Linked DNA regions of Natranaerobius thermophilus JW/NM-WN-LF. The protein of the gene in region 1 interacts with the protein of each later gene in a pairwise test. Links are inferred from orthologs where the notes say so. Each region holds a gene or a part of one and is shown in the gene's direction. Other genes may lie near its edges.

The links.
Region 2: the proteins of rplA (region 1) and thrS interact in binary tests that used the Escherichia coli proteins (3 or more experiments, as listed by UniProt). The link is inferred for Natranaerobius thermophilus JW/NM-WN-LF from one-to-one orthologs.

What each region holds. Positions count from the first base shown.
Region 1 is NC_010718.1:191,081-206,127, forward strand. The notes cover bases 11,783-14,758. They hold rplA (50S ribosomal protein L1), read left to right. Parts: upstream 11,783-12,907; coding sequence 12,908-13,609; downstream 13,610-14,758. Other genes in these bases: nusG (transcription termination/antitermination protein NusG), read left to right, coding at 11,783-12,278; rplK (50S ribosomal protein L11), read left to right, coding at 12,354-12,779; rplJ (50S ribosomal protein L10), read left to right, coding at 13,848-14,387; rplL (50S ribosomal protein L7/L12), read left to right, coding at 14,435-14,758. In the rest of the region: ispF (2-C-methyl-D-erythritol 2,4-cyclodiphosphate synthase), read left to right, coding at 1-31; gltX (glutamate--tRNA ligase), read left to right, coding at 222-1,688; NTHER_RS00945 (IS110 family RNA-guided transposase), read right to left, coding at 2,151-3,350; cysE (serine O-acetyltransferase), read left to right, coding at 3,608-4,276; cysS (cysteine--tRNA ligase), read left to right, coding at 4,263-5,660; NTHER_RS00960 (Mini-ribonuclease 3), read left to right, coding at 5,657-6,082; thyX (FAD-dependent thymidylate synthase), read left to right, coding at 6,121-6,813; 23S rRNA (guanosine(2251)-2'-O)-methyltransferase RlmB, read left to right, coding at 7,004-7,747; NTHER_RS00975 (NYN domain-containing protein), read left to right, coding at 7,780-8,292; RNA polymerase sporulation sigma factor SigH, read left to right, coding at 8,396-9,037; tuf (elongation factor Tu), read left to right, coding at 9,913-11,115; rpmG (50S ribosomal protein L33), read left to right, coding at 11,263-11,412; preprotein translocase subunit SecE, read left to right, coding at 11,518-11,709; more of nusG, read left to right, coding at 11,754-11,782; more of rplL, read left to right, coding at 14,759-14,815; NTHER_RS01050 (ISNCY family transposase), read right to left, coding at 14,998-15,047. UniProt on the Escherichia coli protein: One of the primary rRNA binding proteins, it binds very close to the 3'-end of the 23S rRNA. Forms part of the L1 stalk. It is often not seen in high-resolution crystal structures, but can be seen in cryo_EM and 3D reconstruction models.
Region 2 is NC_010718.1:1,896,532-1,911,558, reverse strand. The notes cover bases 12,072-15,027. They hold thrS (threonine--tRNA ligase), read left to right. Parts: upstream 12,072-12,572; coding sequence 12,573-14,483; downstream 14,484-15,027. Other genes in these bases: infC (translation initiation factor IF-3), read left to right, coding at 14,846-15,027; NTHER_RS09220 (DUF445 domain-containing protein), read left to right, coding at 12,072-12,202. In the rest of the region: redox-regulated ATPase YchF, read left to right, coding at 1-779; Na+/H+ antiporter NhaC, read left to right, coding at 1,018-2,409; NTHER_RS09265 (iron-containing alcohol dehydrogenase), read left to right, coding at 2,731-3,879; NTHER_RS09260 (aldehyde ferredoxin oxidoreductase C-terminal domain-containing protein), read left to right, coding at 3,970-5,679; NTHER_RS09255 (IS110 family RNA-guided transposase), read right to left, coding at 5,775-6,974; sulfur carrier protein ThiS, read left to right, coding at 7,493-7,714; NTHER_RS15940 (hypothetical protein), read left to right, coding at 7,906-8,058; NTHER_RS09245 (GbsR/MarR family transcriptional regulator), read left to right, coding at 8,174-8,710; NTHER_RS09240 (cysteine hydrolase family protein), read left to right, coding at 8,740-9,426; NTHER_RS09235 (glycine betaine ABC transporter substrate-binding protein), read left to right, coding at 9,456-10,331; sporulation protein YtxC, read left to right, coding at 10,582-11,454; more of NTHER_RS09220, read left to right, coding at 11,465-12,071. UniProt on the Escherichia coli protein: Catalyzes the attachment of threonine to tRNA(Thr) in a two-step reaction: L-threonine is first activated by ATP to form Thr-AMP and then transferred to the acceptor end of tRNA(Thr). The rate-limiting step is amino acid activation in the presence of tRNA.

The sequences.
Region 1 (15,047 bases):
AGCAGTGGTGTTAATGGAAAGACTGTATTAAAGCCTGTTCATGGCTATTGTAGATAAATAGTAGCTTTGATATAATTTACAAGAACTGATTTGAATTGATAACACACATTAACATAGAAGTTTTTAAATTGATGGCTGCTGTATTAAAGTTGAATGTTGATAACTGAAATTTCAATTTCAAAACTAAACAGCGCCAAATTGAAAAAGAGGGGGAATACCAATTGACTAATAAAGCGAGGTTGCGATTTGCTCCAAGCCCTACTGGACAGATCCATATCGGCAACATTCGTACCGCATTATTTAACTGGTTGTACTCTAGACATATTGATGGAGAATTTATATTAAGAGTAGAAGATACTGATATGAACAGATCAGTTGAAGAATACGAACAGATAATCTTTAGAGCGTTAAGTTGGCTGGGATTAGATTGGGATGAAGGCCCCCAAAAAGGTGGAGATTTCGGTCCCTACAGACAGAGTGAGAGAAAAGATATTTATCACAAATATGCCAATAAATTATTAGAAGCTGGAAAGGCTTATTATTGCTACTGTACCGAAGAAGAGCTGGAAGAGATGAGAGAAGCTCAGAGGGCTAGAGGTGAAATGCCTAGATATAGCGGCAAATGTGCCGATCTCAGCTCCGAGGAACGAGCAGAATTAGAAAATGAAGGGCGTAAGTCAGTGATTAGATTTAAAGTTCCAGAAAATCAGACTATTCGTGTAAACGATCTGGTAAAAGGTGAAGTAGACTTTGAAAGTGATGGGATCGGAGATTTTATATTAATAAAAAGTGATGACATGGCTTCATATAATTTTGCATGTGTAGTTGATGATTACTTAATGAACATTACCCATGTTTTAAGGGGAGAAGATCACCTTTCCAATACTCCCAAACAAGTAATGATTTATGAGGCTCTGGGCTTTGAGACTCCTGAATTTGGACATTTATCTTTGATTTTAGGTCCTGATAAAGCAAAACTAAGTAAACGTCATGGTGACACCTTTATAGGGGAATATCGAGAAAAAGGTTATCTACCTGAAGCAATGGTAAACTTTTTAGCTTTATTAGGTTGGTCTCCGCCTGGAGAAGATGAACTTTTTACCCAAGATGAACTAATTAGATTATTTGATATAGGTAGAGTTTCGAAAAGTGCCGCAGTCTTTGATGTGGATAAATTAAATTGGATGAACTCACACTATATTAAAGAGGCGGATACAGAAAGATTGCTTAACCTTTCTAAAGAATATTTAATTAATTCCGACCTAGTGTCGCAAGAACAGTTAGAGCACGATTGGGAATGGTTCGTTTCTGCTGTGGATTTAGTCAAGGAAAAAATTGATATGCTATCGGAATTACCTCCACAGTTAAAAATCTTTTATGGAGACGATGTAGACCTTAAAGGTGAGGAAGTAGAATTTTTAGAGAAGGACCACGTTCCTGAATTACTTTCAGAAGTTATTAATCAATTTAATGATTTAGACTCCTTTGAGGATCCTAAAGCTATCAAGAAAGCAGTTAATAAAGCCGGTAAGCAGGTTGGTGTCAAAGGTAAGCAGCTTTTTATGCCTGTAAGAATTGCAGTGAGTGGACAAATGCACGGCCCTGAGCTTGATCAGCTAATTTCTTTATTGGGCCGAGAACGAGCGATTAATAGAGTGAATAGCACTCTTTCACAAATTCAAAGTTAAAATATTGACAAGAGGTATGTAATAGTTTATATTCATAAATAATAATTATTATTGACATAAAAACGAACTGAATCTAAGATAATTTTATGCGGAGGAATCAGTAGCTGGTCCTACAGAGAGATATCCCATGGGCTGAAAGGATATTGTTTCCAGCGAATTGCCCCTCCAAATGCTTTTTTGAAAGTGGGTTTTGCCATTAGTATGAAAAGCCGGTTAGAGACCGTTATCATGCCAAAGTTGACGCATTATGCGTAAACAGAGTGGAACCGCGGTAAAACCGTCTCTGTATAGTTTATCAGAGGCGGTTTTTTTGATAATCAAAAGTTTATAAAAAACTGTTACTTATAGCTTTTGGAATCACTTTGCGAAAAGATTCTCTATGTAAAGGATAAAACTCTGTAAAATTTTGGAAACACAGGATACAGTAATCCAAATTTGAAATTTTGCTCTTTTAAAACTAAATTAAGCAGCGTGTTTTTCTCTAGCTTTTATGAACTTGCTTTCGTTGTAGGGCTCTTTGTTTACCCACATAGCAAAGAGTATCCTAACCCAAATATTAGCTAGAGTCCTTACAGCTTCATGATGCTGTTTACCTTCTTTGCGCTTTTTGTAGTAATAGTCTTTGGCCCAGGGGATCCACCTTGTAGTTTGTAGAGCGAACTGATGTAAAGCGTTTCGAAAAGGCTTAATACAAGAGTGTCGCCTTTTTACAATACGCATTTTGCCACTTTGATGGAGTACTGGTGAAGTTCCCGCAAGGGCCTGTACCACCGAGGCGTCAGCATAACGGCTGCGATCGTCTCCCCACTCTGCCAGCAGCCTCGGTGCAATTCGCTTACCGGCACCTGGTATGCTGTCGAAAATTTTACTGTCAGAGTGGGACTTAAAAAGTTTCTCGATTTCCTTGTCGTACTCATCAATATGTTCTAATAAAGGCTCTAGCTGATCTAGGATAGTAAATAAAAACTTAGACTTGGCAGAACAAATGGCTCTGTTTCCTTCTAAATTAGGTTTTTGAAGCTTTGTGAAGATCTCATTAGCTTTAGACGTAGGGTTAGGATGTTTTTGCTTTTTTAAAAACTTAAAGATCTCATCTCTACTAGCTTTTCGAGCCTGTTTTGGAGTAGGATATTTCCTTAAAAAAGCTAGAGAAACAGGTAGAGTTATTTTAGAAAACAATTCAAGAGCAACAGGGTAATATTCTTTCAGGGTTGAAATCAGTCTATTTGTTAACCTAGCACTTTCTTGTATAAGAGCTTCTTGATCTCTGGTGAGTACTTTAAGTTCTTGGATGTGTTCAGAATCAGGCTCTAGCTTATGTAAGTCATGGAGCTCTGATCTACCCATATTAGCTAGTATTTTAGCATCAATAAAGTCAGTTTTAGCCCCAGAAGCTTTTCTTCTAGCATCAACTAGTTTGGGGTTAACAGAATAAACAGTGAAGTTATTTTCTAAAAGATATTGGGTTAAAAGTCCATGTTTAGTTTCAATTAAGCAATAGAAGTTTTCAGGATCGTCATCATGTTTTAATAGCTTGTTTTTTAGAGTTTCAAAACCATCTTTAGAATGTTGAATAGTGAAGTTATCTAGTTCTCTACCATCGCCACTCATGACCAGGATATCATGTTTTGTATCAGCCCAATCAATCCCAACAAAGTACATTCTAAGACCTCCTTAAGGTGATGGTATTTAGTAGCAGAGGTAAGCCTTGTCTAGCATCAGTGCTCGAGGCACAACTTCTCTATAGTCCGTAACTGCTACTTATGGTATCCGGGGAAGACAGTTCTTTTTTAAGTAGTCGTACTAACTAGGGGTGTTTGGTCTTTCCCCGGATGGCCACCTTTACTTTATTATTACGTGATCCAAGAGGGGCTTTCCTGCCCTTCTATAAATAACTATAACAGACAAGGGGTGTTATTATGATTCAAACAATCAAGAGTGATATCAGGGCAGTCTTTGAACGTGACCCTGCAGTCAAATCTTTATTAGAGATCCTCTTGTGTTATCCCGGTATTCATGCTATTTTACTACACAGAATGGCTCATTTTTTATATAATAAGAGAGGGTATTTAATTGCGCGATTCATATCTCAGATCAATAGATTGTTGACAGGTATAGAAATTCATCCAGGGGCGAAAATTGGAAAGAGTTTTTTCATTGATCATGGAATGGGAATTGTCATAGGCGAAACTGCTGAAATCGGTGATAACGTCACTTTATACCAAGGAGTCACCTTAGGAGGTACAGGTAAAGAAAAAGGTAAGCGACATCCTACTTTAAAGGATAACGTGGTAATAGGAGCTGGAGCCAAGGTGCTAGGACCAATTACCATTGAAGATAATGTAAAAATTGGGGCGGGTTCTGTAGTATTAGATCATGTACCTAACGATTCGACTGTGGTAGGAGTACCTGGAAGAATTGTGGTGAGAAAGGGGAAAAGACTCAATAATGTGGATCTGAATCATCACGAGCTTCCAGACCCTGTTGCTAGACAAATTGAATATTTGGAAAGAAAAATTGAAAAGTTGCGTTTTGAAATAGAAGATATCAAGAGAGGTGATCATGAAAATGAGCATAAAGCTCTTTAATACAATGAAAAAAAAGAAAGAGGAATTTGTCCCCAAACAAGAAGGAAAAGTTGATATGTATGTTTGTGGTCCAACAGTATATGATTATTTTCATGTCGGAAATGCCAGGGCATTTTTAATTTTCGATGTGGTACGCAGATATTTAGATTACAAAGGTTATCAAGTGACTTATGTTCAAAACATTACTGATATAGAAGACAAAATGATTAATAGAGCTAATGAAGACGGGATAACTGTTGCTGAGTTAGCAGAGAAATACACTAGTGAGTACTTTGATGATGCTCGTGCTATAGGTATTAAAGATGCAGACCATCATCCGAAAGCTACTGAGCATATAGCCGAAATTATTGAAATTATCCAGGATCTTCTGGATAAAGGTTATGCCTACCGTCAAGGAGGAGACGTTTACTTTGATACAGCAGCCTTTGACGATTACGGAAAATTATGCAGACAAGACCCTGAAGAGCTGGTGTCTGGTGCTAGAGTGGCAGTGGATGATCGTAAGAAAAATCCTGCAGACTTTGTTTTATGGAAAAGCAAAAAGGAAGGGGAACCGGCCTGGGACAGCCCCTTTGGTCAAGGTCGGCCAGGTTGGCATATAGAGTGTTCTGCTATGAGCATGAAATACTTGGATACGCCCCTGGATATCCATGCTGGGGGATCCGACTTAGTTTTCCCACACCACGAAAATGAAGTGGCTCAGAGTGAGGCCGCTACAGGACAAGACTTTTGCAAGTATTGGATGCATGTAGGTTATTTAGAGATTGATAACCGAAAAATGTCGAAATCTATGGGGAACTTTTTAACTGTTCGTGACTTTAGACAAAAGTATGATCCTCGTGTTTTAAGATTGTTTTTAATGAGTGCTCACTATAGAAGTCCTCTTAATTTTACCGATGAATTAATTGAACAGGCAAAAAGCAGCTTAGACAGATTGGATAACTTTTACAATAATCTTAAGTTTTATCTTGAAAAAAGTCGAGAACAAGAACTTACGGATAAAGAGCAAGATATTATGGAATATCTAAAACAAGCTAGAACAGAATTTGAAGCAGCTATGGATGATGATTTCAATACGGCCAGTGCACTGGCTGTTATATTTTCATTAGCAAAAGAAATTAACAGCTATATTGGAAATGGAGGAGAGAATGCCCTAGTTTTCAAAAACACTTATGACCTGTTGTTAGAATTTGATCAAGTTATGGGGCTCCTGCCAGAAACAGATGAAATATTACCGGAAGAAATAGAGCAAAAAATTCAAGAACGAGAGCAAGCTCGCAAACAAAAAGATTTTCAACGAGCAGACGCAATTAGAGATGAACTTCGTGACCGAGGAATTATTTTAGAGGATACTCCTGAAGGAGTGAGGTGGAAACGAACTTGAAAGCATTTGAAAAAACTATAGAACAAAAGACAAAAACGGGTCAATTTTCACCTCAAAGCTTAGCTTATTTAGGGGATGCTGTTTATGAGTTATATGTCAGGCTACAAAGTACTGCAACTCCGTATAATTCAGTGAGCAATCTACATGAAAATACTGTTAGACTAGTTTCTGCTCCCACCCAAGCTGTTTTGTTGGATAAAATCTATCCCAAACTAACCAAAGAAGAACAGGCAATAGTAAGAAGAGGCAAAAACGCCAAGGTTCATCAACCTCCTAAGGGTGTGAGGTATTACGAGTACCGTCTGGCAACGGGCTTTGAAGCTCTTGTTGGATATCTTTACCTAAAAGAAAGAGAAGATAGAATAGAAGAGCTGCTAATAAATGAAGTTAACAGGGAACTGTCAAATGAAGAATGTAAATAAAAACACCAAATATCTTTTAAAGGGGAGGAGTTGATATAATGAAAGTTATTGATCCACAAGTTCTAATACCAGAGAAAGAAATGGATGAAGCCAAATTGAAAAAAATCGAAAGATATGCCAGGGTTTGTTATAAATCCGAAGACAAAATGAAAGGGAATTATAATCAGAGCTTATTAGAGTTTTTGGTAGAACAGGGCCACGAATCAGTTATTGAACATGAAAAGGTTACTGTTATGATGATTATTGACAGGGGTTTATCCCATGAAATTGTGCGTCACCGCCTAGCTAGTTATAGTCAAGAATCCACAAGATACTGCAACTATCAAAAAGATAAGTTTGGAAATGAGATCACACTTATAAGACCGTATTTCTATTCTCATAGAGATAAAGAGTATCAGTTGTGGGAATCAAGCTGTCAAGAAATAGAACAAAAGTACTTTGAATTACTTGAAACAGGTTCAACACCTCAGGAAGCCCGTTCAATTTTACCTAACTCACTTAAGACGGAAATTGTAGTTACTTTTAATATGAGGGAATGGAGACATTTCTTTAAATTAAGATGTGATAAGGCGGCCCACCCACAAGCTAGGCAAATTGCTATTCCTGTGTTAAAAGAGTTTAAAAATAAATTCCCTGTCCTGTTTCAGGATATAGACTATGATAAATCTTTTGATCAAGAACATTATGCTAGTGTAATATATACTGATGAAATGTTTCAACCTTTAAAGTAAAGATTGTGAAATTTTTGTGCTAGACAAATGTTTGCCTGTTTTCAAAACAGTTTGTCAATGGCTTGTTATAACTTTAAATACTACGATTAACAGTAATTTTGGATAGCAATTTTGGTAATATGGCTACTATTAAAGTGAAAACAGGCAAACATATTTATATATGTCAAGAGTAAAAGGAGTGCTATAGGAAATGCGGACTGACAGCCTTGTACCCGGGAAAAATCCAGTGGTTGAAGCCATAAGAGGAAATAGGAAAGTTTTTCGTATCTATATTTCTAAAGATTCTAACAAAAATTTTCAGGATGAGATGCTAAAATTGGCTCAACAGCATAATATTAATTTAGATAAGGTTCCATTAGACCGATTGGATAAAATGGTGCCTACTACTGAACATCAAGGGATAGTTGCAGAAACCGAACCCTTTAAGTACTCCCAGTTAGACACAGTTCTTAAAGGATTTGATTATAATAATCAAAAACCACTCACCTTATTGATTTTAGACCATTTGACAGATCCTCAAAACTTTGGCGCTATTATCAGAACGGCTGATGCGGTGGGAGTGGATGGAGTAATTATTCCGAAACGTAGAAGCGTAGATGTTAACCCAACCGTGATGAAAGCATCCAGTGGTGCAGCTGAACATGTTCCTATAATAAAGGTATCAAATTTAAGACAAACTATTTCAAAATTAAAAGAGCAATGGATCTGGATTTTGGGAACTGATATAGATGGTGATAGAGGAATTTTCGAAGAAAATTATAATATTCCCCTGGCCCTTGTGGTGGGAAACGAAGCCAGTGGTATGAGTCCATTGGTAAAGAAAGAATGTGATTTTATAGCCAATATTCCTATGATTGGCCGGGTGAATTCCCTTAATGCAAGTGTAGCAACAGCTGTAGTGCTTTATGAAATATACCGCCAAAAAACTAATTAGTGAAGCATGAGCCAGATCGGAGTGATATCTAAATGACAGATTATTTAATTGTAGACGGTTATAATATTATTAATGCTTGGGACCATTTAAAAAAATCTGCCGAAGAAAATTTAGAAATTAGTCGAATTGAACTAATAGACGAATTATCCGAGTACAAAGGGATTTTGTGGGGAAAGATCGTTGTGGTTTTCGATGCCCACTCAGCCAAGCAAAAAAACCGCCATACTGAACAAATCAATGGAATTTTGGTTATATACACTAAGGAAGGGGAAACGGCTGATAGTTTGATTGAGGCTTTAGTGTATGATTTGGTCGATAAAGGCAATGTTGATGTAGCCACCTCCGACTGGCAAGAACAACGTGTAATTATGGGGAAAGGTGCTGTCCGACTTTCGGCTCGTGATTTAAAAAAGCTCATTAGGGAGACTAAGGAAAAAATACGTAAAAATTTCATTGAAAAAGAAGAAGGTAAACGAAATACTCTCGATAATCTCCTCGATCAGCAAGTTAAAGAGAAACTCAATATTCTTCGACATAAAAAGTGAAAGTTCCTTCTTTAGCTTGACGGTATATTTTAATATGCGGTATAATATGTTTATGCATAGGGGGGCTTGTTTCCCGTAGAAAACTAAAGCGGAGGCGATTCATGTGAGTCAAAGTGCCCAAGATATTTTTGAAAAGTATGATCTCAATAGTGACGAAGAAGTTGCTAAAAGAGCCCGCGAGGGATGTCATGAGGCTCTTGAATTTTTGATTGGGAAATATAAAAATTTTGTTAGAGCTAAGGCGAGGTCATACTTTTTAATAGGAGCTGACCGAGAAGATATTATTCAAGAAGGTATGATTGGCCTTTATAAAGCTATCAGGGACTTTCGCGGGGACAAGCTGTCATCTTTTAAGGCATTTGCCGAGTTATGTATTACAAGACAGATAATTACAGCAATCAAAACGGCAACCAGGCAAAAACACATCCCCTTAAACTCTTATGTTTCCTTAGATAAACCAATTTACGATGAGGATTCTGATAGGACTTTACTAGATGTCATTTCAGGTGTTAGAATTACCGATCCTGAATATTTGATGGTTAATAGGGAAGAATACAATGATATCGAGCTAAAGATGACTGAAATCCTGAGTAGCTTAGAATGGAAGGTGTTGATGCTGTACTTGGAAGGCAAAAGTTATCAGGAAATAGCCCAGGAATTAGATAGGCATGTTAAATCTATCGACAATGCATTACAGAGAGTAAAAAGAAAACTAGAGAGATATCTAAATATTAGAAGTGAATAGCAACGACTCTATCAAATATCAAGTAAGGCATTTTGCAATTCTAATCAGCTAAAATAAAATCATAAAACTTTTTAACAATAAGGGTTGACTTTTGCAGGGAGTCTGATGTATAATTACACATGCTTAACAGGGCGCAGTGCAGTATCGCTGCGTTTACAAAAGCTCTATACGGAGAGGTACCCGAGTCTGGCCAAAGGGGGCAGACTGTAAATCTGCTGGCGCAAGCCTTCGGAGGTTCGAATCCTCCCCTCTCCACCAATTATGTAAAGATGACCGAGCGGGCGTAGCTCAGTGGTAGAGCCCTGGCCTTCCAAGCCAGTCGCGTGGGTTCGATTCCCATCGCCCGCTCCAGTTTCACCAATAATCGACGCGGGGTGGAGCAGTTTGGTAGCTCGTCGGGCTCATAACCCGGAGGTCGCAGGTTCAAATCCTGCCCCCGCAACCAAGATTTAAATTTAAGCGAGCTCACGTAGCTCAGCTAGGTTAGAGCGCATCCTTGGTAAGGATGAGGCCACCGGTTCAAATCCGGTCGTGAGCTCCATTATGGCGGCGTAGCTCAGTTGGCTAGAGCATGCGGTTCATACCCGCAGAGTCCGGGGTTCAAATCCCTGCGCCGCCACCATTACTTTAAATATGTTTTTATACATATTTTTTTTGTTTTACTGTCTAAACTATTATAATATTAAACTGCAAATTTCAGTTTTGATTTTTTTATAGCTATCAATTATAATTATATGCAGTAATGTTTATTTCGATTGGACATGTTCAGAAAATTAAAATGTTTTGCATTAAACTGGAAGAAATAAGTGAAAGCTAGTAAAAGATATGGAAGTGAATAAAAGTGAATAAAAAATTTAAGTAAGGAGGAGTAAGCCATGGCAAAGGAGAAGTTTGAGAGGACGAAACCGCATGTCAACATAGGTACGATAGGTCACGTAGACCACGGGAAGACAACGTTGACAGCAGCGATGACTACTTGCTTATCCACAGCAGGTGGTGCAGAAAAGATGGAATACGACAGTATTGATCGAGCGCCTGAAGAGAAAGAGAGAGGTATTACGATCAGTACAGCTCACGTAGAATATGAATCAGATAATCGTCACTATGCTCACGTAGACTGTCCAGGACACGCAGACTATGTAAAGAACATGATCACCGGAGCAGCTCAGATGGACGGTTCAATCATGGTAGTAAGTGCAGCAGATGGTCCAATGCCACAGACGAGAGAGCACATTTTGTTGAGTCGTCAGGTAGGGGTTCCTCATATAGTAGTATTTTTAAACAAAGCAGATATGGTAGATGACGAAGAGCTACTAGAGCTAGTAGAGATGGAAGTAAGGGACTTGTTGAACGAATATGACTTCCCAGGAGACGACACACCTGTAGTAACAGGTTCAGCTTTAAAAGCAATAGAGTGTGGTTGTGGAGACAGAGAGTGTGAAAACTGTGGACCGATTTGGGAACTAGTAGATGCCATTGATGACTACATTCCAACCCCAGATCGTGATGTAGATAAGCCATTCTTGATGCCAGTAGAGGACGTATTCAGCATAACAGGTAGAGGTACAGTAGCGACAGGAAGAGTAGAGCGAGGAAATATCAATGTACAAGACGAAGTAGAAATTGTAGGTATGGCAGATCGTCCTAAGAAGACAGTAGTCACAGGGGTAGAGATGTTCAGAAAGTCAATGGACTATGGTGAAGCAGGAGACAACATTGGAGCCTTGCTACGAGGAGTTGACCGAGAAGAGATCGAAAGAGGTCAAGTTCTAGCCAAGCCAGGCAGCATCAATCCTCATACCAAGTTTAAAGCAGAGGTATATGTACTGAAGAAAGAAGAGGGAGGTCGTCATACTCCATTCTTCCAAGGATACAGACCTCAGTTCTACTTCAGAACAACAGACGTAACCGGGGTTATTGAGTTACCAGAAGGAGTAGAGATGGTAATGCCTGGTGACAACGTACAGATGGAAATCAACTTGATTACGCCTATAGCTATAGAAGAAGGATTGAGATTCGCTATTCGTGAAGGTGGCAAAACAGTAGGTGCTGGTGTTGTTACTGGCATCATTGAGTAGGGAGTAGCATAGCCAGGGCTTAGTCCCTGGCTTTTTTGATACATTTTTATATATAATTTAAGATGTTGACATTGACTATATGTTGTGATAGATTTTTAGAAGTGACAAATTGACTGAGACGAGTGCACAAGCGGGAGGTGCGAAAAAATGCGGGAAAAAATCACTCTTGAATGCACAGAATGCAAACAGAGGAATTACAAAAGTTTTAAAAATAAACAAAACGACAGAGATAGAATTGAACTCAAGAAATATTGTAAATTTTGTAACAGACACACTTTACACAAAGAAAGTAAGTAACAAAGAAAGTAAGTACAAAGAAAGTGCTTGACTAACTAACAATTAACAAAAGAGTATAGTAATTTGAAATTAAGTGAAAACTTCACTTTAAAAGGTGGGTAAGGTATGGGCTTAATTCGCAAGGCGCTTAAATTTTTAAGAGAGACGAAGATAGAATTGAAAAAAGTCAATTGGCCTAATAGGCAACAGTTAATAACTTATACAGGCGTTGTACTGATGACTGTTGCTATAGTTGGAGTTTATTTCTGGATTCTTGACACTGCCTTTATAGGTATTATCCAATTGATGATTCAATAAACTTATAACAGGAGGGAAAGGATCTCGTAGATCCTCGAGGTATTATGGAAAAACAATGGTTTGTGGTTCATACTTATTCGGGTTATGAAAACAAAGTAAAAACGAACCTGGAAAAACGCGTGGCTTCTATGGGTATGGATGATAAGATCTTTCGTATTGTTGTGCCTACTGAAACGCAGATAAATATTAAAGATGGGCGTCGACAAGAGAAAGAAAAGAAGGTTTTTCCGGGATATGTGATAGTAGAAATGGTTATGGATGAAGATTCCTGGTATGTAGTGAGGAACACTCCAGGAGTCACAGGTTTCGTGGGTTCAGGAGCCAAACCTGTTCCCCTTAATGAAGATGAAGTAGCTAGTATTATGAAGCAAATGGGTTATGAAGAGCCCAAAAAAGAAGTTGATTTGGAAGCTGGCCAAGAAGTTAAAATCCTAGAAGGTCCTTTTGAGAATTTCAGTGGACAAATCGAAGAAGTATATCCGGACAAGGAAAAAGTTAAAGTCACTGTTTCCATGTTTGGGAGAGAAACTCCTGTTGAATTGGATTTTGAACAAGTTGAAAAAGTGTAACAGTTATATGTGTATATAGTTAAGTTGACTTATTTAGAATTTTTAGTTTAAGTTTTGAAATAGGAGGTGTGGATAATGGCCAAAAAAGTTGCTCAGGTTATTAAGCTTCAGATTCCAGCCGGCAAAGCAACGCCTGCTCCCCCTGTTGGCCCCGCTTTAGGCCAGCATGGTGTCAATATAATGTCATTTTGTAAAGAATTTAATGAACAAACTGCTAATCAAGAAGGCATGCTAATACCGGTGGAAATCACTGTATATGAAGACCGATCTTTTACCTTTATCACTAAAACGCCACCAGCTGCTGTATTGTTGAAAAAGGCTGCTGGGATTGACAAAGCCAGTGGTGAACCTAACAAAAATAAGGTTGCAACTGTAGGTAAAGATAAAGTGAAAGAGATTGCTGAGCTGAAGATGCAAGATATGAATGCTTCTGACTTGGACGCAGCCATGAAAATGGTTGAAGGTACTGCCAGAAGCATGGGTATTATTGTTGAAGGATAAGTAAAAGCGAGCTCATAATCTTGCGAGCTAATAATTTTGATCATATAAAATTTTTTGATCTTTTTAATCCAAGACGAGTTTAAATATGTGGGAGGGAATTTCCCGCTAAACCACAAGGAGGTATTACAATGGCAAAAGCAAAAAGCAAAAAATATTTAGAAGCACTTGAGAAAATTGACAGGGAAAAGCTTTATGACCCAGAAGAAGCCCTTGAACTTGTTAAAGAAACAGGAGTAGCCAATTTTGATGAAACTGTGGAAGTTGCATGTAGGCTCGGTGTTAATCCTAAATACAACGATCAACAAGTAAGAGGGGCATTAGTTTTGCCTAATGGAACAGGTAAAACCGCCAAAGTAGTTGTATTTGCCAAGGGTGATAAAGCTAAAGAGGCAGAAGATGCAGGTGCAGATATAGTTGGAGCAGAAGAGTTAGTAAACAAAATCGAAGGAGGATTCCTTGATTTTGATGTAGCTATTGCTACTCCAGACATGATGAGCATGGTAGGGAAACTAGGTCGTGTACTAGGACCTAAAGGTTTGATGCCTAACCCCAAGGCTGGAACTGTTACCAATGATATTAGTAAAGCTGTTGAAGAAGCTAAAGCAGGTAAAGTTGAATTCCGTGTTGATAGATCAGGAAACGTGCACGTTCCAATAGGGAAAGAGTCTTTCGAAGCAGATAAATTGAAGGAGAACTTTGATGCTTTGATGGATGCTATTTTGAAGGCACGCCCTGCGGCAGCAAAAGGACAGTATTTAAGAGGGGTGGCTGTTTCTACAACCATGGGACCCGGTATAAAAATCAATAATCAAAAAGTGACTCAGAAGTAGTTGCAATTTGTACCCCTGTGTGTTAGTATGTCTGTGATTAAACAATAGCATAAAATCCGTCTGCTAACCGTAGACAGTAGGTGCCTTTACAGGCTTAATAACCTACCGAGGTTAGAGAGCGACATGGGTGAAATGTATTCAATATTAGCTTATACTTAAGCTAAACTATGTCTATTCGCCTGTAAGGTCTCTACCTGTCTCGGTTGAGACCTTTTTTTGTTTTAAAGTAGCGTGGGAGGTGAAAACTTTGAAAAAGACTCGCCAGGAAAAAGAACGCATGGTTGAAGAATTAACGGAAAAGCTATCCCAGGCCGAAAGTGCTGTACTAGTTGATTATCGAGGCCTAGATGTAGCTCAAATGAATGAACTGCGAAGACAGCTAGGAGATTCAAATGTGGATTTTAAAGTTGTTAAAAACACTTTAACAAGCATTGCTGCTGAAAATGCCGGAATTGATGAAATAAATCAATACCTAGAAGGTCCAGTGGGGATAGCCTTTGGTTATGATGACCCTGTTGTACCAGCTAAAATTCTAAATGATTTCTCTAAGGAAAATGAGGAATTAGAATTTAAAGCTGCAATTTTGGGCGAAAGTGTAGTTGGAGAAGAAAAAGTAAAGAATTTAGCCAAGCTTCCAAGCCGGGAAGAACTACTTGGAAAAGTGGCAGGCACTTTCCAAGCTCCTATCGCTGGATTTGCTGGTGCTTGTCAAGGTATTATCAGAAAGTTTGTCTATGCTGTTGATGCAGTTAGACAAGAGAAAGAGGATGCAAGCTAGATAAATCATTAACTACAAAGAACAATTATTATGAGGAGGTATAAATAATGTCTAAAGTACAAGAAGTTTTGGATATTGTAAAAGAAATGAGTGTATTGGAGCTCTCAGAGCTAGTAGAAGCTATGGAAGAAGAATTTGGAGTTAGTGCTGCAGCACCTGCTCCAGCAGCAGCTCCCGCAGCAGGCGGAGACCAAGGTGGAGCCGAGGCGGCTGAACAGACAGAATTTGATGTTGTACTAAATGACGCTGGACAGAAGAAAATCCAGGTAATCAAAGCAGTTAAAGAAGCTACTGGAATGGGACTAAAAGAAGCTAAGGCACTGGCTGACGAATTGCCAAAAGCTGTTAAAGAGAAAGTAAGTAAAGAAGAAGCAGAAGAATTGAAAGAAAAAATCGAAGAAGCTGGTGGCGATGTAGAGATTAAGTAACAGCCATAGATCCATTACCATTTGGATATTATGATTGTTGGAGAGAAAGAGCACCTTGGCAGAATGAGCGGGGTGCTCTGTTTTTTCTTTAAAAAATATGTCAATGTTCTTTGAAAATGTCACCTAAAAACGCATAAATTTGTTCAGAGAAAATGTCACCCCCCAGGAAGGTAGACCGAGTTTTAAACTCGGTCCCTGGTATTTAGTATAGTATCTAAAAGTTCTTGATCAG
Region 2 (15,027 bases), 1.7 Mb from region 1 along the record:
TTGAATCCCAGGACATAACTCATGTTGATGGTTCTATAGATCCCATTAGGGATATTGAAACTATAAACCTAGAATTAGTTTTTTCCGATTTAGAATTGGTTGAAAGGCGAATAGAAAAAACGGAGAAATTAATGAAATCTGGCGGTAAAGAGTATCAAAAAGAACACAATCTATTAAAACGTTTACAAGAAACTTTAAGTGAAGGACGTTCTGCAAGAAGTTTGACTTTTACTAACGAAGAAAAAGAAATTTTGAAATCCATGCCTTTATTATCGACAAAACCAATTTTATACGTTGCCAATGTAGGAGAAGAAGATTTGATTGGAGATTCCAATGATTTAGTAAAACAAGTAGAGGAATATGCTCGGGAAGAAGGTTCGGAAGTAATCAAAGTTTGTGCTAGTATTGAATCAGAGATAGCAGAACTAGATGATGATGAAAAAGACGAATTCTTGAATGAAATTGGCCTTGAAGAGCCAGGTTTAAATAGAGTTATTAAAGCTGGGTATAAATTGTTGGGTTTGATAACGTTTTTTACAGCGGGAGAAAAAGAAGTGAGAGCTTGGACGGTGAAAGAAGGGGCCACAGCACCACAGGCTGCTGGAAAAATCCATAGTGATTTAGAACGAGGATTTATTAGAGCAGAAGTTATAACTTTTGATGATATTCTAAAATACGAAAGCTATGCAAAAGCAAGAGAAAATGGTGTCTTAAGACTAGAGGGTAAAGACTATATAGTCAAGGACGGAGATGTGACCCACTTTAGGTTTAATGTATAGTTTTTCACCTTGATTAAAAACAGATTAGTTACTGTTCATTAGAAGGGGGATTACCCCTTCTTTTTTTATTTTAATCTCAAAAATCTTAAACTAATTAAAATAAAATATTTGGGATAGATTTATAAAAGATTAGATTAACTGTTGACGACATCATTATAGTTATATATCATGTACTGTATAATATTTAATCATTTAATACATAACAGTGTTAAAATGTTTGATAGAAGGAGGTTTCAATATGAATAAGGAGCATGGGAGGTCCCCGTCATTTTTAGAAGCTCTTATCGGTCTAATTTTAATAATTACAGTGATAGTGGGAACTATTAGAATCGAACTTGTTTTAGAGACGCCACTGGTATTAGGTTCAGTTACAGCAGCTTTATTTGGCTTGTATTTGGGTTATAGTTGGGACAGTATTCAGGAAGGCATGATAGATGGTATTAGAAACGGATTGATTGCCTGTTTAATTTTAATCATAGTCGGGATGGTAGTCGGGACTTGGATTCTTGGAGGCACAATTCAAACCTTAATTTACTATGGTTTACAGTTCTTATCACCGACGATTTTTTTGCCGGCAACGTTTTTATTATGTGCTATCACTTCTCTATTTATAGGAAGTTCCTTTGGAACTATTGCAACTATGGGATTGGTTCTTTTAGGAGTAGGTGGAGGACTTGGTATCCCAGCGGGAATGACTGCAGGTGCCATCGCATCTGGCGCAATTTTTGGTGATAAAATGAGTCCATTATCGGATTCAACGAATTTAGCATCAGCAATGACTGGAGCAAATCTATTTGATCATATTGGGTCAATGTTGTGGGTGACAGCTCCTGCCACAATTATTTCCTTGATCCTATATACTATTATTGGTCTGGGTCAAAGTGGAGGAGCAGTAGACTTACAGGAAGTAAATACGATTTTGGAAACTTTACAATCCAATTTTAATATTACACTTTTAACTTTAATTCCACCTGTGTTAGTATTGATACTTTCAATTAAAAAAGTACCAGCTCTAGCTACTCTTATGATCAGCTTTTTCGCTGGTTCTTTAATAGCGGTGATTACCCAGGGAGCAAGTTTGAGTTCTATCATTACAGTCTCTGCTTCAGGTTATGAAGCAAGTACAGGAGTAGAATTTGTAGATGAATTATTAACCCATGGTGGCATTAATATGATGATGGGTACCGTAGCTATGATTTTGGCAGGAACTGCCATGGGCGGTATATTAGAACGGTGTGGTGTTTTAAAAGTATTACTCAATGGAATGCTTCAATATGTAAAAACACCCAGGGGATTAATTTTATCAACACTGGCTTCGGCTTATATTATGTTACTTGCATCAGCGGAAATGATGGTATCGATTATTGTACCTGGAAGAACTTTTCAGCCTGCTTATAATGATATGAATGTGGAATTGAGTGTCTTGTCAAGAACCCTGGAAAGTGCAGCTACTTTAGGATGTATAGCCCTACCTTGGGGAGTTGCATCTGTTTATTTACAAGGAGTATTAGATGTGGGTTTTGAGTTTATTCCCTATACCTTTATAAGCTTTTTAGCACCCGTCATTGTCATAATTTATGCAGTCACTAATACAGGTTTTGGTCATGGTAAGAAACTGGAGAGACATTAATCTTAAATCTAAAACGAGAATAGATCCTTGATAGAATTACACAATTCTGAGTCTATTTATCTGTAGAGATAAGACTTGGAATTGTGTTTTTTTTATTTTATCCATAACAGTTATGCTTAAAATATTTATTTTTGCATACTCCCACAGTAAAGCAGTGAGTTTCTCTAATATTTTTTGTAGTAAATTATTTAAGCAGGTAATTTTTAGTCGATTGTGGAAATATGAAAATAAACATCTAAATATTTAGGAAACTTTAAACATAGTTTTAAAATATACCTAAAAATTACAGAAATATCAAAAAATTAAAGGGAGGGAGTGCATGTGATTTTTAACTTATTACCCAGACCTCCAGTTATTTTTGGGAATGGAGCGTCTTATCGAACAGGGATGAAAGTTAAAGAACTAGGCTGTGATAAAGTTCTGTTAGTTTTTGATCAAGGCATAAAAAATGCAGGTATTGCAGATAAAATCCATGATAATTTATCAAAAGCTGGTATTCAGGTGATTACCTTTGATGGAGTTGTATCAGACCCTTCCGATGATGTGGTGGAAGAGGGGGCAAAACTAGCACGTGAAAACAAGGTTCAAGGAGTGATCGGTTTAGGTGGTGGGAGTAGTTTAGACGCAGCCAAAGCTATCAATATTTTATTGACCAATTCATCTCCTGTTTCTCAGTATTACGGTATAAATCCACCCATGAATAAAGTGAAGCCTCTAGTACTAATACCGACAACAGCGGGAACAGGCTCGGAAATGACCACAGTATCTATGGTTAGTGATACTGAAAAGAACCTCAAGATGAATATTTTATCTCCTAACTGCCTTCCTACAACTGCAATTGTGGATCCGGAACTTACTTTGAGATTACCTTCCCAGGTAACTGCTGAGACGGGAATCGATACTTTATCCCATGCCGTGGAATCATATCTATCTAATCAATCTAATTACATGACAGATTTGTTAAACGAGCAATCAATAAAATTAACCTTTGATAATTTACCTCAGGCCGTAAAAGATGAAAATGATTTGACTGCACGAGAAAACATGAGTTTTTCGTCAATGATAGCCGGGATAGCATTTAGTAATTCCATGGTTCATCTAGGTCATGCCATAGCTCATGCCCTTGGAACCGCTGCTAAACTTTCCCATGGTCTTGGCTGTGCCCTGGCTCTACCACTGACTATTGAATATTTAAGCCAAGAAGTACCTGAAAGAGTAAAGAAAATCGGTGATATTATGGGGTTAGAGTTAGACGAAGGACTTTCTTCTGAAGATCTCGGTCAAAATGTTGGTGATAATATTAGATATTTCATTAGGGACCTGGGTTTACCGGGAACTATAGTGGAAGCTGGACTAGATGAAGAGACTCTCAAGCAAGTTGCCAAGTTGACAGCTATAGACAATAGTCAGATTTTTGCTCCCAAATCAGCGAGTTCTCAAGAGGTGATGGAGTTATTTGGTAAGCCCTAGTGTTATTTAGCCCAAGTGAGTATTTTGTAAAGCCTTCTAAGACTTAAGATGAATACAAATATTAAGGGTGCCTATAGGAGGGGAGTTTTTATGAATCAAGAAGTTAGGGCAAACACAAGGTTCGGTGAGATTTATTATCAAGAGGAGTTGGGCCATGAATATTTGATGTTTGGTAATCGAGGTTTGGTTGCCAAAATGATGAATGAAGAAGTTGATCCTCGTTCCGACCCACTGGGTCCTGATAATAAATTATTTATAACTACTGGAATATTTGCAGGTACCCCTGTTAATACAGGGCATCGTCTATCTTTTGGCGGCAAAAGTCCTTTAACTGGAACAATAAAGGAATCTAATGTTGGTGGCAATGCTGCTTATCATTTAGCCGGTCATGGAATAAAGCTGTTGGTAATTGAAGATACACCTAAAGACGATAATTGGCGGATAATTAAAATCTTACAGGATGGACAGCTTGAGTTCGCTGATGCTAATGAATTTGTAGGCTTAAATACTTATGAGTTTACGGCTAAGGCACAAAAAGAGCATGGTGAAGAAGCGGCTATTATTTCTATTGGCCAGGCGGGAGAAAGAAAATATAATCTATCAGCAATAATGGTTACAGAAGATAAGACAGGTTATCCCTGCAGAGCTGCAGCCCGGGGAGGATTGGCGGCAGTTATGGCTACTAAAAAAATTAAGGGAATTGTCATTGAAAAACCTGATAAGCGGGTCAGTCCCAATTATTATGACAGAGAACAATTTGTTGAAGCTAATAAGCGGTTTACCCGTCATCTACAATGTGATGATTCCTGGCTAACTGCTTCCTTGAGAGATGTGGGGACAATCGGAAATATTGATGTAACTGCTGCCACGGGAATTTTACCTGTGAACAATTTTAGGGGAGATTTTTTTGATAAATTAAATCAGCTTAATTCCAAAGCTTTCCTTACCAAACTTGAACAAAACGGCGGTAGAAATAAAATTGCCTGTCAACCAGGTTGTGCTATTAGATGTTCAAATGAGTATCGCGACGAACAAGGAGAAATAGTGACTAGTTCCCTTGAATACGAAACAATATCTATGCTGGGACCTAATTGTGATATAGCTGATTACGATTTCCTGGCAGAGATTGATAGAAAATGTGATGATTTTGGTATCGATACAATTGAGTTTGGAAATACCGTGGCTATGTGTATGGAAGCGGGTAAAATAGAGTGGGGAGATAAGGACGGTGTAAAAGCTTTATTAGAAGAACTGGAAAAGGGAACTGAATTTGGAAAACTGTTAGGTCGTGGTACAAAGGCAGTAGGTGAAGAGTTTGCCGTAAAACGAATTCCAACAGTAAAAGGGCAGGCAATGTCGGCTTATGATCCCAGAAATTTAAAAGGTATTGGTGTAACCTACGCGGTAACCCCTATGGGAGCAGATCACACCTGTGGTGTCACAATGATGCCTGGTTTAGATCATATGAATAAAGCGGGTCAGGTGCAACTGTCATCAAAGATTCAGATGGTTTCAGCAGCTGCTGACAACTGTATGTGTCTATTTGCCTTTCAATCAGCTATCTTGGAAGGATTGTTACCAGATATATTTGCTGGTTATTTTGGAGGGGAGTGGACCACGGAAGAAATCATAGAACTTGGAGCAAAAACTATTGCCATGGAGAAAGAATTCAATACACAAGCGGGATTTAGCGAAAAAGATGATCTCCTCCCGGAATTTTTCTATCATGAAAGGTCACAAGCAACAGGTGAAGTTTTTGATATTACAGCAGAAGAACTAAAAAAGACTTTTCCATTTTAAAAAAGATTCTCTATGTAAAGGATAAAACTCTGTAAAATTTTGGAAACACAGGATACAGTAATCCAAATTTGAAATTTTGCTCTTTTAAAACTAAATTAAGCAGCGTGTTTTTCTCTAGCTTTTATGAACTTGCTTTCGTTGTAGGGCTCTTTGTTTACCCACATAGCAAAGAGTATCCTAACCCAAATATTAGCTAGAGTCCTTACAGCTTCATGATGCTGTTTACCTTCTTTGCGCTTTTTGTAGTAATAGTCTTTGGCCCAGGGGATCCACCTTGTAGTTTGTAGAGCGAACTGATGTAAAGCGTTTCGAAAAGGCTTAATACAAGAGTGTCGCCTTTTTACAATACGCATTTTGCCACTTTGATGGAGTACTGGTGAAGTTCCCGCAAGGGCCTGTACCACCGAGGCGTCAGCATAACGGCTGCGATCGTCTCCCCACTCTGCCAGCAGCCTCGGTGCAATTCGCTTACCGGCACCTGGTATGCTGTCGAAAATTTTACTGTCAGAGTGGGACTTAAAAAGTTTCTCGATTTCCTTGTCGTACTCATCAATATGTTCTAATAAAGGCTCTAGCTGATCTAGGATAGTAAATAAAAACTTAGACTTGGCAGAACAAATGGCTCTGTTTCCTTCTAAATTAGGTTTTTGAAGCTTTGTGAAGATCTCATTAGCTTTAGACGTAGGGTTAGGATGTTTTTGCTTTTTTAAAAACTTAAAGATCTCATCTCTACTAGCTTTTCGAGCCTGTTTTGGAGTAGGATATTTCCTTAAAAAAGCTAGAGAAACAGGTAGAGTTATTTTAGAAAACAATTCAAGAGCAACAGGGTAATATTCTTTCAGGGTTGAAATCAGTCTATTTGTTAACCTAGCACTTTCTTGTATAAGAGCTTCTTGATCTCTGGTGAGTACTTTAAGTTCTTGGATGTGTTCAGAATCAGGCTCTAGCTTATGTAAGTCATGGAGCTCTGATCTACCCATATTAGCTAGTATTTTAGCATCAATAAAGTCAGTTTTAGCCCCAGAAGCTTTTCTTCTAGCATCAACTAGTTTGGGGTTAACAGAATAAACAGTGAAGTTATTTTCTAAAAGATATTGGGTTAAAAGTCCATGTTTAGTTTCAATTAAGCAATAGAAGTTTTCAGGATCGTCATCATGTTTTAATAGCTTGTTTTTTAGAGTTTCAAAACCATCTTTAGAATGTTGAATAGTGAAGTTATCTAGTTCTCTACCATCGCCACTCATGACCAGGATATCATGTTTTGTATCAGCCCAATCAATCCCAACAAAGTACATTCTAAGACCTCCTTAAGGTGATGGTATTTAGTAGCAGAGGTAAGCCTTGTCTAGCATCAGTGCTCGAGGCACAACTTCTCTATAGTCCGTAACTGCTACTTATGATATCCGGGGAAGACAGTTCTTTTTTAAGTAGTCGTACTAACTAGGGGTGTTTGGTCTTTCCCCGGATGGCCACCTTTACTTTATTATTACGTGATCCAAGAGGGGCTTTCCTGCCCTTCTATAAATAACTATAACAGACAAGGGGTGTTTGGTCTTTCCCCGGATGGCCACCTTTACTTTATTATTACGTGATCCAAGAGGGGCTTTCCTGCCCTTCTATAAATAACTATAACAGACAAGGGGTGTTTGGTCTTTCCCCGGATGGCCACCTTTACTTTATTATTACGTGATCCAAGAGGGGCTTTCCTGCCCTTCTATAAATAACTATAACAGACAAGGGGTATTCTATTATATTTGTTGATGCGTTAATTTAAATAGTGAATTAAATTTACTACTTTGGTGGAGGTGGGTTTTTGATAAAAGTCAATCATAAGGAATTTGAATGGGAGCAGGGTATTACTGTGGAATCTTTACTTATTAAATTAAAGCATGATGAAGACTTTGAAAATCTGATTGGGGAGACTGCGACTGTTATTGTAAATCGGGAAGTGGTTCCTAAAGAGAATTATAGAAGCCATGAAATAGAGGATGGAGATGTGATATTTATATACCCTCCAATTGCCGGAGGAACGTAAAAACCCGCGGGGTAATACCCCGCGGGTTTTAATGGTGATGTGCCCGCCATGGGCAAAAAACAGATCGTTACATCCAACAGGCAATAGCCCAGCAACTATCTTTACTATTCGACGAGGATAGAACCGCTATGGATTTTATTGAGGATCAAAAAGACAGGGAAAAGCAAAGGAAAACTTTGATCGTGCCCTAAATGGTGAAAGTTTCACAGTTATTGATCAATATGGTGATGAATTTAATCCCAGATGGAACAAAAAAATATAACTCTCTTTGCGATGATAATGGCGAAATTATTGGCTTAACAAAATTTCATAGTAAAAAGTCCATCCTTGACAATAAATATTAAACCCTTATAATAATTATTAGTGTTCAAATTGTTTAAAACTATTTGAACGACTTGAATAACATGAACAACTTTAAATATAAAATTATACATAAAAAATTATGGGGAGTTTTGTATTATGAATAATGATTTAGAAAGAATAGAAGAAGCTAGAGATATAATTATTAGTGCTATAGCACAAACAATGGTGATGTATGGTTTAACTCCTTCTGTTGGCCGCATTTACGGAGTATTGTATTTTGCTAAAAAACCTATGTCATTAAATGAAATAAAAGATGCTGTTGCTATGAGTAAAGGCAGTGTGAGTAACGGCCTCCGTGACCTACTAGAGTCAGAGATGATCATTAAGGTTTGGCAAAAAGGTGATAGAAAAGATTACTATATTGCAGAACGAGATTTCGCTAAAAACTTTCTTAATTTCCTAATTAAAAATATGAGGCTTGAAAGGAACTTGATTTTAAAGGCCAATGATAAGGTTCAGCCAGTGTTAGAGGATATTGCGGAAAACCCTGATTCAGCTGAAGCAAAAGAAGAAGCTAAGAATGACTTAAAATTACTTGAACAAAGCAGAGAATATTTTGATTGGACTAAAAGGATAATCGATGCACTAGAAAGCGGGGAAATATTTGAGTATTTTCCCATGGATAAAAAGTAAATTTAATTGGAAAGGAGGTGCAAGGCGATATGGATCTAAATAAATCAGCTCTTTGTTTAATAGATATCCAAAAAGAAAGTAAGTTTGGAATTGAAAACATAGACAGTGTTGTGGAAAATTCAAAACACTTAATTGAACAATGCCGCAAGTTAAATATACCCGTTATCTATACCCGCCATATCAATAGGGCAGATGGTATTGGACTATCTAATAATGATCCGTTAGATAGCAGTGGAAAACCTATTTTTTATTGTACTGGTACAGAGGCAATTGAAGTCATTGACGAAATTGCTCCCAAGGAAGAAGATGTGGTGATTGACAAATTTCGCTGGAGTGGCTTTTATGAAACAAGTTTGGACATTATCCTAAAGAGTTTAAAGGTAAAGCATTTGATGATTGGCGGATTAGTTACAGATGGCTGTTTAATGACATCTGTTTTTGATGGGTATTTTAGAGATTATGAAATTAATCTCATAAAAGATATATGTGCAACTTCAAATGAAGGAGCACATATGGCTGCCACCCTGATTATGGCAAACTGGGTATATGGAATTAAAATATATGATTCAAGTGAATTAATTAAGAAATTACAGGGCAAAGATTATTATGTCTGGGAGTCCGAGGGGCCAGACCAATTACAATTTACCCCTGAGAATATGAGAGAAGTTTATGGAAAATTAAATCAAGATGCTAACTTGATTAAACAAAAATCTTAATAATTATTTAACAAGGAGGTTATAATTTAATGCGAAAGCTGAAATTAGTACTAGTGACAATGATAACAATTGTTTTATTAACTGCCTGTACCAATGGAGGAGGCGGTGTTACAGCTGGAGAAGAATCAAAAGAAACCATAAAATTTGGAATGACAGATTGGACAAGTACAGCAGTTCCAACAGAAATTGCCAGACAAATTTTAGAAGAAGCAGGTTATGAAACAGAAACAACTAATGCAGATCAGCCAGTAATTTTTGTAGGATTAGTGGATGAAGAAATTGATTTCTTTATGGATGCATGGTTACCCTATACAGAAGAGGCCCTTTGGGACGAGCATGGAGAAGATCTACAGAAAGTATCTGCAAGTTATAAAGAAGCTCCCTTAGGTTGGGTTGTTCCCGAATATGTGGAGGAAGACACTCTAGATGAGTTTTTGGCTAATCTAGATAAGTATAATAATGAAATTGTAGGTATTGACTCTGGAGCAGGCATATCAGAAATCTCTAAAGAAATGATAGAAGATCTTGGAATAGGTGATGAACTTGAATTTGTCCCTTCAAGTGAAGCTGCTATGATGGGTGAAGCCATGAGTGCCATGGACAATGAAGAACCAATAGCTTTCCTTGGATGGAGACCTCATTCTATGTTCACTCAATATGATATCAAATTTTTAGAGGGTCAAGAGGAATATTTTAAGGCAGATAATGTATATGTAATTTCTTATGAAGGTATTGAAGACAAACATCCGGAAGCTTATGAAATATTATCAGACTGGAGTATGCCCATTGAAGATTTAGAGGAAATGATGTACGAGCATGAAGAAAATGATGTAGAATATGAAGTACTTGCTGAACAGTGGATTAAAGAAAACCGTGACAAAGTTGATGAAATGTTGGGCAATTAAGTCTTCTTAATAGCAATCTTCTTATATAAGGTTAAAATATTGGTAGAACTCTTAGATATTTTGTGCAATTTACAAAAAATGACAGGGTCTAAAAACCCTGTCATTACTGTATTATGGTTGGTGGGTCTGGCAGGGATTGAACCTGCGACTTCTTCCGCGTCAAGGAAGCGCTCTCCCACTGAGCTACAGACCCGCGCTTTCGATTGCACATATTAATATAGCACATTGAAGAGGAATTATCAAGGGGAAATTGAAACTTTTGAAACGTGGTCATGCTTTAGTTCATATACTATTTATCGAAGGAGAGGAGAGCATGACCACAAAAATCCTATTAATGTCTAAAAATTATAAAGCACAATTGGATAAATTTGTGGAGTCTTTAGAATTTCCCCGGGCCAAGAAAGAGGACAGCGAGTTAAGTTTGTGGGAACTAAGATTAACCCAGGAGGACTATCAAGACTTTTTAAAACAAGTTTCGCGCTGGCTCACTGATAGCTTGAGTAGAGTATTAATGCGGGAACTGACCCATAGAAAACACTGGCACTTGACTGAACTAGAATATCGCGAAATTATTAATTCAGCCAGTCACACCTTAACTCTTGATGGGAAACAAATCAGAGAAGGGCTTGATAAGTACTTTGATGACTACTCCTTGCTGATTTTAGAAGGATATCTTACATTTCGGCTATCCTGGTTCCTGCGCAAATTAGATGATTTACTAGAAGATCTCATTGATGAATATTTGATAGATAGAGAATTCAATGAATATCTGCAAGTGTTAAAGTATTTTATCGATGGGCAGCCCATAAAGATCGATACAATTCATATCGTGGTTAAACAGGGAGGAATTGAGCTCAGGGATCGATCGTGGAGGCCATTTAGCCGCAATTATTTAGAACAGATCCTAGGAGAGCCGATAGAGAAGGGTACAATGCAGAAAGAACTATTAATTTCAGTTTTAATCTCGATAGTGCCAGCTGAGATAGTAGTTCACGGTGTTCAAGAGCCTTCATATTCTGTGATTGATAATTTATCTCGAGATTCAGGAGTGTTTGAAATATTATCATATATCTTTTCAAACAGGATAAAATATTGTTTTCAGTGTAAATATTGTCAAGACTAAAGTATAGCTTTTGAAAATTTTTATAATAATAGTTACAATATTAGTGATAGCAATATTTAAGAATTATAAATATTGTATCTTAACTGAGTGTATTGTTGTATCTAGTTTCCGTTATGTTAATAGAGGAGTTGTAGAAACCATGGTTTCACCGGATTTGAAACTATTACTTATCCCTATATTATCAGGCTTAATCGGCTGGTTTACAAATTTTTTGGCAATTAAGTTATTATTTTGGCCCCATGAGGGTATAATTGTTCCTAAAACAAACTTTAAAATTCAAGGTCTATTATCACGGAGAAAAACTGAAATCGCCAGGGCTGTTAGCCGAGTAATTTCCGAAGAACTTTTATCTAGTGGTAAATTAGCTTCAGGAATTGACCGGGACATGGCTATAAAAGATATCAGAAAATCAGTAGATAGTCATGTTACTGAAAGAATGGATGATAAATTGAGATTTCTTCCAAACAATATTAGGCGAAGAGTAACTGAAATAGTAAAACAGGCAGTGGGACGGGGAGTCTCAACATCCCTGTCTCAAAATTTTGATTCTATTGTAGACAACCTTACATCTAGTATCGATGTTGCTAATCTAATTGAACAAGAAATCATGAGTCTCAATACTCGTGAAGTAGAACGGCTTAGTTTTGAAGTAGCCCAGCGTGAACTAAAATTTATTGAATATTTGGGTGGAATACTGGGCTTTACTATAGGAATTATTCAAATACTCTTTGTTTGGCTAGTCTATTGACAATGTCGGTATAAAACCATATAATATAATTTAACAATATCGTTTACTATGTAAAAGCGATGAAGAGGACAGTAGAGCATTGCCACCGGAAGCAGAGAATACCCGCCGCGGCTGAAAGCGGGTAATGCCGGAAGTTGCTCGAACACCACCTCGGAGCTTGCAGCCGAACTTACAGTAAGCTGGCAGGTGACCCGGCCTTAACGGGTAGAGTGGACCGGCTAGGCGATTAATTTCAGCCAATATTTTTGAAATTTAAATGCCGGTCAACTTGGGTGGAACCGCGAGATACTCTCGTCCCTTGTATAGAGGATGGGAGTTTTTTTAGTTTTAAAAGTTATACCTTGAAAATAAACGAGAGGGAGGTCTAAGAATGCTTAAAATCACCCTAAAAGACGGTTCGGTTAAAGAAATTGAAAAGGGTAGTAATGTACTGGACCTGGCCAAGTCGATTAGTAATCGTCTGGCTAAAGAAGCTGTTGGTGCAAAGGTAGACGGAAAGACTGTGGGCTTGAATAAAGAGCTAAATGAGAACTGTGAAGTTGAAATTTTAAGCTTTGAAGATGATGAAGGCTGTGATATTTATCGTCACACTTCGTCACACATTCTGGCTCATGCAGTTAAACGCTTGTATGATAATGTTAAACTAGGTATTGGTCCTCCAATCAAAGATGGTTTTTACTATGATTTTGATTTGGAACATTCATTGTCAGATAAAGATCTGGAAGATATCAAAAAAGAGATGAAGAAAATAATCAAAGAGGATTTGCCCATTGAAAGAAAAGTATACAAAAGAGATGAAGCAATTGAAATGTTCAAGGAAATGGGTGAAGATTACAAGATTGAATTGATCCAAGACCTTGGTGAAGATGAAGAAATTTGTTGCTATCAACAGGGAGACTTTATAGATCTATGCCAAGGACCTCACTTGCCATCAACAGGAAAGATAAAAGATACTGCTCTAGACTTGTTAAAAGTAGCAGGAGCCTATTGGAGAGGCGATGAAAACAGGGCTATGCTGCAGAGGATATATGGTACTTCTTTTATAAAAAAATCTCAGCTTGAAGAATACATTCAAAGATTAGAAGAGGCCAAGAAACGAGAACATAGAAAACTTGGAAAAGAACTGGATCTTTTCAGCTTTCATGAGGAAGCGCCTGGTTCTCCTTTCTTCCATAACAATGGTATGATAGTTATCAATGAATTGATTGATTTTTGGAGACGGGAGCATCGTAAAGCGGGATATCAAGAAATTAGTACACCTATAATTTTGAACAGGGGACTGTGGGAACGCTCAGGTCACTGGGATCACTTTCAAGAAAATATGTACTTTACTGAAATCGATGATGAAGATTTTGCTGTGAAGCCTATGAATTGTCCTGGTGCCATGTTAGTTTACAATAATAATATGTACAGCTACCGTGATTTTCCCTTGCGCGTAGCAGAGCTTGGTAAAGTACATCGGCATGAACTGTCAGGGGCTCTTCATGGATTATTAAGAGCTCGAAGCTTTACCCAAGATGATGCCCATATATTTATGCTCCCTTCCCAAGTGGAAGAGGAACTGGAAAATGTCATTAATTTGGTAGATAGATTTTACAGTGTTTTTGGCTTTAATTATTATGTTGAGTTATCAACTAAACCGGAAAAAGCTATGGGCTCAGATGAAATTTGGGATCGAGCTATCAATGCTTTGAAATCCGTACTAGAAAAACGTGGTATTAAATACATTGTCAACGAAGGTGATGGAGCGTTTTACGGACCCAAAATTGACTTCCAATTGGAGGATGCCATCGGAAGGTCATGGCAGTGTAGTACCATTCAACTTGATTTCTTGTTACCTGAACGCTTTGATTTGACCTATATAGGAGAAGATGGGCAGAAACATCGGCCAGTTATGATACACAGAGTTATTTACGGAGCAATTGAACGATTTTTCGCTCTGTTAATAGAGCACTATGAAGGTAAATTCCCACTTTGGCTAGCTCCAAGGCAGGCAGTAATTATTCCCATTGCCGATAGGCATATGGAATATGGAAAGGATATTACCAAACAGTTAGAATCTGAAGGTATCCGAGCTGATTTGGACCAACGCAATGAAAAAATTGGTTACAAAATTAGAGATGCTCAGCTTAAAAAAGTTCCCTATATGTTAATTGTGGGTGACGACGAAGTGGAGAATAAAACTGTTTCCGTAAGGACCAGAGAAGATGGCGACATTGGCTCAAAAAGCGTTGCCGAGCTAGTGGATGAAATAAAAGTTGAAATTGACGATATGGACTAAATTGGCTGATTTGATATGAAATATAGAGCATAGATAGTATAAAAAGCATCGATAAATAGCAAATAAAGATTATGTATTATAATTGACTTTTATCCCTGTAAATGATATACTACTCATGAATTTAATAGGGAAGAAGCAGAAGCTACTCGCTTCTCACCTTACAACGTCTAAGTTCGTAAGGTTGTGCTGATTAAAACCAATTGTTTTGCTGTCTAGATCGTCAAGAGCATGTCAACTGATAAGTTTATGTTTTTGGCGTATTGGAATGATTAGATTGGTAGACCGAGCGAGTAGTGATACTCGCTCTTTTTTATTTTGAATAATTATCGAACTGTTTTAAAATTCCCAGGAGGTGAACAGATATTAGCAAAGAGCTACCTGTTAATGAGCAAATTAAGGCTCGTGAAATTCGAGTGGTTGGTAAGGATGGAAAACAATTAGGTGTCATGTCCCCTAAGGAAGCTTTGAAAATCGCTGAAGAAAACAATTTAGACCTGGTCACAGTGGCTCCTAAAGCCAAGCCACCAGTATGCCGAATCATGGA